2 regions of the Desulfosporosinus sp. genome follow, and region 2 is predicted to be linked to the other one. Evidence: riboswitches for the same ligand, from Rfam matches in the RefSeq annotation. Region 2 holds a riboswitch; the other holds the start of a gene.
What was found. Region 2 has a riboswitch for cyclic di-AMP ahead of HGJ98_RS18320 (NlpC/P60 family protein). Riboswitches for the same ligand answer to the same signal wherever they lie in the genome.

Region 1: it holds a riboswitch for cyclic di-AMP, as region 2 does, so the genes downstream of both, HGJ98_RS05275 (C40 family peptidase) here and HGJ98_RS18320 (NlpC/P60 family protein) in region 2, are expected to answer to the same signal.

What each region holds. Positions count from the first base shown of each region.
Region 1 is NZ_JABZFS010000022.1:4,648-8,061, reverse strand. It holds gene uvrC (excinuclease ABC subunit UvrC) at 1-771, shown strand, start outside; gene HGJ98_RS05280 (hypothetical protein) at 918-1,109, opposite strand; gene HGJ98_RS05275 (C40 family peptidase) at 1,138-1,935, opposite strand; cyclic di-AMP (ydaO/yuaA leader) riboswitch at 1,940-2,080, opposite strand; gene HGJ98_RS05270 (PFL family protein) at 2,469-3,414, opposite strand, start outside.
Region 2 is NZ_JABZFS010000077.1:5,200-8,613, forward strand. It holds gene HGJ98_RS18300 (methyltransferase) at 1-588, opposite strand, end outside; gene HGJ98_RS18305 (hypothetical protein) at 615-863, opposite strand; gene HGJ98_RS18310 (hypothetical protein) at 917-1,066, opposite strand; gene HGJ98_RS18315 (hypothetical protein) at 1,096-1,224, opposite strand; cyclic di-AMP (ydaO/yuaA leader) riboswitch at 1,271-1,407, shown strand; gene HGJ98_RS18320 (NlpC/P60 family protein) at 1,409-2,860, shown strand; gene HGJ98_RS18325 (biotin/lipoate A/B protein ligase family protein) at 3,002-3,414, opposite strand, start outside.

The DNA.
Region 1 (3,414 bases), on a different contig from region 2:
CAGACCACCCTTCACGACCAAATTACCCTTGAGGTAAACCAACAAAATGATAACCATCAAGCTTTAGCAACACTTGGGGAACTCTTAGGGATCCCATGTCCCAGCCGCATAGAAGCTTTTGATATTTCAAACATTGCAGGGACTCATACCGTTGCCGGTATGGTACAATTCGTCGAAGGTAAACCTCAGCGCAGAGGATATCGTAAGTTTAAAATACAACCGATGGAGACATTTGATGATACTGCTGCCATGAAACAAGTTGTTCGGCGCAGATATGCAAGGCTAGTTTCGGAGAAAGAACTTCTTCCAAATCTAATTTTAGTTGACGGTGGTAAGGGGCAAATCAAAGCAGCTTTAATGGCTTTAAAGGAATTAAACCTAGTAATTCCAGTTGCTGGAATGGTTAAAAATGACCGTCATCAAACTCATGGGCTTATCGATCAGTCTGGGACTCAGGTCCCTTTAACTAGAAACCATCCTACATTCTTTCTGCTCAATAGAATTCAGGACGAAGTCCATCGTTTTGCCATTACCTTTCATAGACAACAGCGGGCAAAAAATATGACCCTCTCTGCCCTTGATAACATCTCAGGTATCGGACCAAAACGCAAACAGAGCCTATTACGTCACTTTTCATCCCTTGAGGACATTCAGCAAGCAAGTATTGAGGAGCTTCAAGCAGCCGGACTGCCTCAAAACGCTGCTACGACCATCCATGAATACTTTTGTACAAATTCTTTAAAGGAAGACCATAAGGGGGGACTCCGTTGATCCTAAACTACCGAGTGGAATTATGTCGTAAGTGTTACTTCAAACGAACTCGCAATTGCTCATTAACGGATTATTATATTCATAATTCGTCATACTCCATAACTAAACCAGGCGGCGAATGTATAAAATTCAAACCAATCCCCTGGTTACCGCTGCCCTGAAAATAAGTTTAGGTTAATGTCATCCTGAGCGATAGCGAAGAATCTAGATCCTTCAGTCGTGCCTCCTTCAGGATGACACTGCCCTTGAGTTGCTGCCGCAAAGCGACATAGGGGTCTGATAGTAACAAAAAGTACAGCAAGAACTCTAAAAAGTCCATGCTGTACTTTTTTCTTCAAATAGGTTCAGCCATAATAAATACCCGTCCTAGTTAACGCGACGAGCGCCAAGATAACGATTTGCATAATAGCTATCACTAAGGCTTGTAGTACGAACGCCGCTATTGGATGCATGAATAAATTTACCACCGCCGACATAAATGCCAACGTGTGACGCTCCCTTAGCATAGGTCGTAAAGAATACTAAATCACCTGTTTGTAGTTGGTCCTTCTTAACACTTGACCCCACATTAAATTGCTCTTGAGATGTCCTCGGCAAGGAAATACCTGAGCCCTTAAAGACATATTGAGTATATCCCGAACAATCAAAGCCTCTCTTGCTGGTTCCTCCATAGACGTAAGCTACACCTTGAAGGCTTTGAGCATTATCTACAAGGGTAGAGCTGCTTGAACGAGATATTTGTGGCTTTGGTGTGGGAGTGGCTTTTGCCTTTGGCTTGGGTGCAACTGCAGTTGCGACTTGAATTGGTTTTGTAATGCTCTTAGTAGGTTGTTCTTTTTTCTGGGTTTGGACCTTTATTGTAGGTTCAGCTACTATTTTTGCAACAGCGACTGGATTTGGAACTGATTCTTCAGGTGTGGCTGTATTTTCCACACTTATCTTCGTTTCTACAGGGTTAGGGATCCATTGCATTTGCTTGCGCACCGTTTGAGTATAAGTTTCCTTGGCCGAAATAGTAGAAGCTGTCAGCAAAGGCTTCAACGCGGTCTCACTTTTTGTTGAATTAATCTCATTTGAAGCTAATGCCGGTAAGCTACTAGCTAAAAGCAGGCCTGCTAAAGAAACGCTTCCCAACCACTTTCGTGTAGATGAGAAAACTACCAAGGATTTGTCCACCTTTCTTAGCTTACGAGGTTAGTTGACGGATTCGGGCAGTAGGTGTTAGCCCTACACGTGAAAGGCAACGTGATTCACCCCAAAATAATCCCCCGCTCCAAAGGATAGGCTTTGGATTCAGCTCTTACTATAAATAATAATATTCGAGACAAACAGAAAATGTCCTGCATTTTAGTTAAGGTAATTAATCCCTTTATATAAGAAAATCCCCATTTTTACGAGGATTATCACACCTAAAATCCTTCTAGGGGTAAGAACCTGCACCCTCTTTTATATTGCTATGGGGTTGTCCACTCAAAACCCCTATAACAGTGTATCCTTATTTGGACGATACATTCATCCATTATATTCCTCAGAGACCATTTCTATCCTCTTCTTGATGTCCAAAGCCACAGCATTAGGCTCCATTTATCTCATAAAGTTATAAGTATTAAATTGGCATTCATATAGAGGTGGCCGGTTAAATAATAAAAAAGACCTCCTTAAAAAGAGGTCTTTTCCCTAAATCACAATAAAATTGATTAGTTTGTGAGACTGATAATCGGCGCTGGTATTCGCCCTCCACGGCGAACAAACATGTTTGAAGAATAGGGATGGATGGCAATGACTGGTGCTCCTCCTAAAAGCCCTCCGAATTCTACCCGATCTCCAGCCTTCTTACCGATTGCAGGGATCACTCGAACGGCAGTTGTTTTCTTATTAATCATCCCTATTGCTGCTTCATCCGCAATGATAGCCGAAATCGTTTCTGAACTTACGTCACCTGGCAAGGCAATCATATCTAGACCAACAGAACAAACACAAGTCATGGCTTCCAACTTATCCAGGGTCAATGCTCCTTCTTCGACAGCCCTTACCATTCCTGCATCCTCTGAAACAGGAATAAAAGCTCCACTCAACCCTCCAACATGAGACGAAGCCATCGCTCCTCCCTTTTTAACGGCATCATTGAGTAAAGCCAAGGCTGCTGTAGTACCATGTGTACCGCATCGTTCAAGTCCCATATTCTCAAGTATTTCGGCAACACTGTCTCCTATAGCAGGTGTTGGTGCCAAGGAAAGGTCTACAATTCCGAAAGGAACACTTAAGGACTTCGAGGCAGCACGCCCTATTAACTCACCCATACGGGTTATTTTGAAAGAGGTTTGTTTAATCAGATTAGAAAGCTCGCTAAAATCTGCTTCTGGATATTCTTTGACAACCTTTGCTACAACTCCTGGCCCACTTACACCGACATTGATAACACAATCCGGTTCTCCTACGCCGTGAAAAGCCCCTGCCATGAAAGGATTATCCTCTGGTGCATTACAGAAGACCACTAGTTTTGCAGCCGCTATACCATCACTGTCTGCAGTAAGTTGTGCCGATTCTAGAATCACTTTACCCATTTTAAGAACTGCATCCATGTTGATTCCTGCTTTAGTAGATCCAATATTCACGGACGAACAAACAAATTCCGTTTCACTT
Region 2 (3,414 bases):
CTTTCTAAAACCTTCAAATTCAGGCAGGGATGAAGCAAGAGCTGCAATTTCAGTTGCTCTGCCTCCTTTTTGAGCACCTTTCACCAATTCGGTGTAGTCACCGAACAACTCAGATACATCGTTTTCCTCCCTGTTCCCACATTTGCTATTTGGACCTTCCTTTACAAGTTTTACGATTTCAATATCCTCAAAACCGGTAGTCATGCAGGTGACTTTAAGGTGCTCTCCAATAAACATTTCCTGGCTTCTTACCAGATATTTTTTTGACAGTGCAGTATTATCATAGAATTCATCACTTTTTTTCAGCAATCCCATGGCTGTTAGTGAATCCAATAAGTATGAGGTATTCTTTGGGTGCAATCCAAGTCGTACCGCGACATCATTATAAGTTTTGTTTTCTTCCAGTTCTGAAAACAAGTCTAGCTCAATAGCTGCTAACAATATTTTGGTATACATCGGTGCATAAATCATATCAAGTAGTATCTTTACGTCTTTATCAATCTTTGGCAATTTTCTCACCCAAATTCCCCTTTCTATCTCCACTACATATTCTATAACTTGCTTTCGTGGCGATAAATTGCTTACCATCATGTTTCACATTGCTTGATGCTTTTCTACCTGATTGAGCTGCTGTGGTTATTCCCCCCCAAACCTCTACCCATTGACCAGCCATATATTTGTAGGAGCGCCTTTATTATATTGGCATTGGGTTTACGTCCCTGCATAGCACCCATCCAATTCCCAGTATATCTCTCACGCGTCAAAGGCGTGGTAACATCAATAACTTCTACTCTATCCCTAAAGCCAACATGGTAACGAGAGATGATGTCGATTACCTTCTTGCCACAACGTTCCTTTTCCATTCTATAGCGGTCAGGACTGGAAGCGACTTCTTTCCACCAACGGTAATCGGAATCTAAAAAACTGTTATAGCGCTCTTCCCTTTGGGTGCAGCATGGGGGTCATAGAATTTATTATGAACGGTAATTTTACCATTCATTCTAGCATAGCACCCAGCTGTAAGACCCGCGACGCCACCGCCGATAATTATGAGCGATGGTTCCATAAGACACTCTTCCCCTTACATGCTATTTCTCACTCTGCATATTCGTCCTTCGTAGTACCACACTTCAACATCTTTCTTAAAAATCCTTCCAATTGAATGATCCCTACTTCATAAGATTGTATCTGTTCAAATCCCCAAATTCCATATATTTCATTCATTTATTTTAGAGGACATTTGCATATTATGTCGAATATCTAACGTTGATAATAATAAAAGCTGAATCTAGGCCACCTAGAACGGGGGATATTTTTTTGGGGTGAATCGCGTACCATACGCATAGGGCTTACACCTTGTTGCCCGAATCCGTCAACTAACCTCGTAAGCTAAGAAAGGTTAGAAAATATGCATTTGTCTCCAGTACTGTCGCGGTTAAAAGACACCGTGTTAATCCGAGTTAAGGATATTAATAACTTCTTTCACAATAAGCAAAAAATTTCCTGGAAATCACCCCGGGTAATCGGCACCTTATCGATTACAATTATGCTTACTGGTGGGCTTACCTATTATCTGTCGACAACCACTTCTGCGGCTGCAGTTATGATTAACGGTCAACAAATTGGTTTAGTTCAAAATGTCAATTCTGGGAAAACTCTTGTTGAAACAATCCTGAAACAACAAGGTGAGCCGTTTGGACTGACTGCTAGGACCCATGACCAAATTGACTATGAACGTGTTAGGGTTAAATCAGACGTCTATAATGAATCAACTTTAAGTGAAGATACATTACAAGAAAAATTAAAGTTTTATCTTGAGGGTTATAAGTTAGAGGTGAATGGGTCAGTTATAGCATTCTTACCTAGCAAAGAAGATGCCGAGAAAGTTCTTAAAGATTATGAAGAGTATTATGTAAAACCAAGTGATGAAAATAAGGTGACTTCCGTTAATTTTGCCGAAGAGGTTAGTATCGAAGTGACAGAAGTTAAACCAGAAGAAATGAAAAAGTTTGATGACACTTACAAAATGTTAATGAACGGTAAAATAGCAACCAAGGAATATACTGTCCAGGCCAATGATTCTTGGTGGCTTATAGCCCGTAAAAACGACATGTTAACGGATGAAGTATTGGCTGGAAATCCAGGAGCGAACGAAGATACCAAATTGCAGCCTGGCCAAATTATCAAACTTGTTTCAACTACTCCTTATCTTACAGTCGTAAGTGAGGGAACATATTCAGGTTCAGAAACAATCCCCTATGATGTCGTCACAAAAACTGATAAGAGTTTAAGAGTTGGACAAACAAAAGTCATTGAACAAGGAAGTAATGGCTCAAAATTAGTTACTTATTCCTATGTACAAAAGAATGGTATTGATGTTACCAAACAAGTATTAGATGAAAAAATCGTGAAAGCACCTGTCAATCAGGTCGTTGCTAAAGGGCCCAGTAGTCAGCCTGTAACTGTAGCTTATGGTGTCTCGCGTGGAAGCAGCGGCGGCTCTTCATCATTAATAAATAGGGCACTTAGCTTGCAAGGTACGTCCTATGTGTTTGGTGGAACAACAAAAAATGGTTTTGATTGTTCGGGTTTCACTAAATATGTCTACTCGGGCTCAGGGATATCCCTTCCTCGTACATCTTATGCACAATTCGCCTCGGGTACTGCAGTAAGCAAAAACAACCTTCAATCAGGCGATTTAGTCTTCTTTTCCACCTATGCTAAAGGCGCTTCTCATGTCGGGATTTATATCGGTGGTGGAAATTTTGTTCACGCCAGTAACCCTGGCAGCGGTGTTAAAACATCTAGCCTAAATGATAGCTTTTACTCCTCCCGTTATCTTGGAGCACGCAGATACTAGAGAAGAAGAATACTATACAAAGAGCAACAGCCAATGCTGTTGCTCTTTGTCTTTTTTTAACTGACCACTTTACCGGAAATATTAGCGGGACCACTAATGGTTATTGTCCCTTGAGCAGTGCAGTCAATAATGTACATCACTTTAGCGTTTCATTGTCCACTCCTGTGAGTTGTATTTTTCGACCAACTGTTCCGACTTTAGTTTCTCTTCCTCAGTCAAAACCGAAGGTACAAGTTTTATACCCATAATCTCTTCAAATCCTAAACATAGTTCTCTTTCTAACTCATCAATCGTCACTGGCCGCATCCATACTTCATCTAGGGCGCAAGCTTTGGCCTTAAAGCTCTTAATCAGACGCTGACGGACTTCTTCGTTTGGAAGCTTTAAGAGCCTAAATAGAAGTTCCGTATCAAAATGCAAGATAATTGAGCCATGTTGCAAAAGCATTCCGTCTCTGCGCATCTGGGCACTTCCTACAAGCTTCTTTCCCTCTACCACTAGTTCGTACCACGAAGGAGCGTCAAAACAGGCTGCTGTTCCCGTGTGGGAGGAAT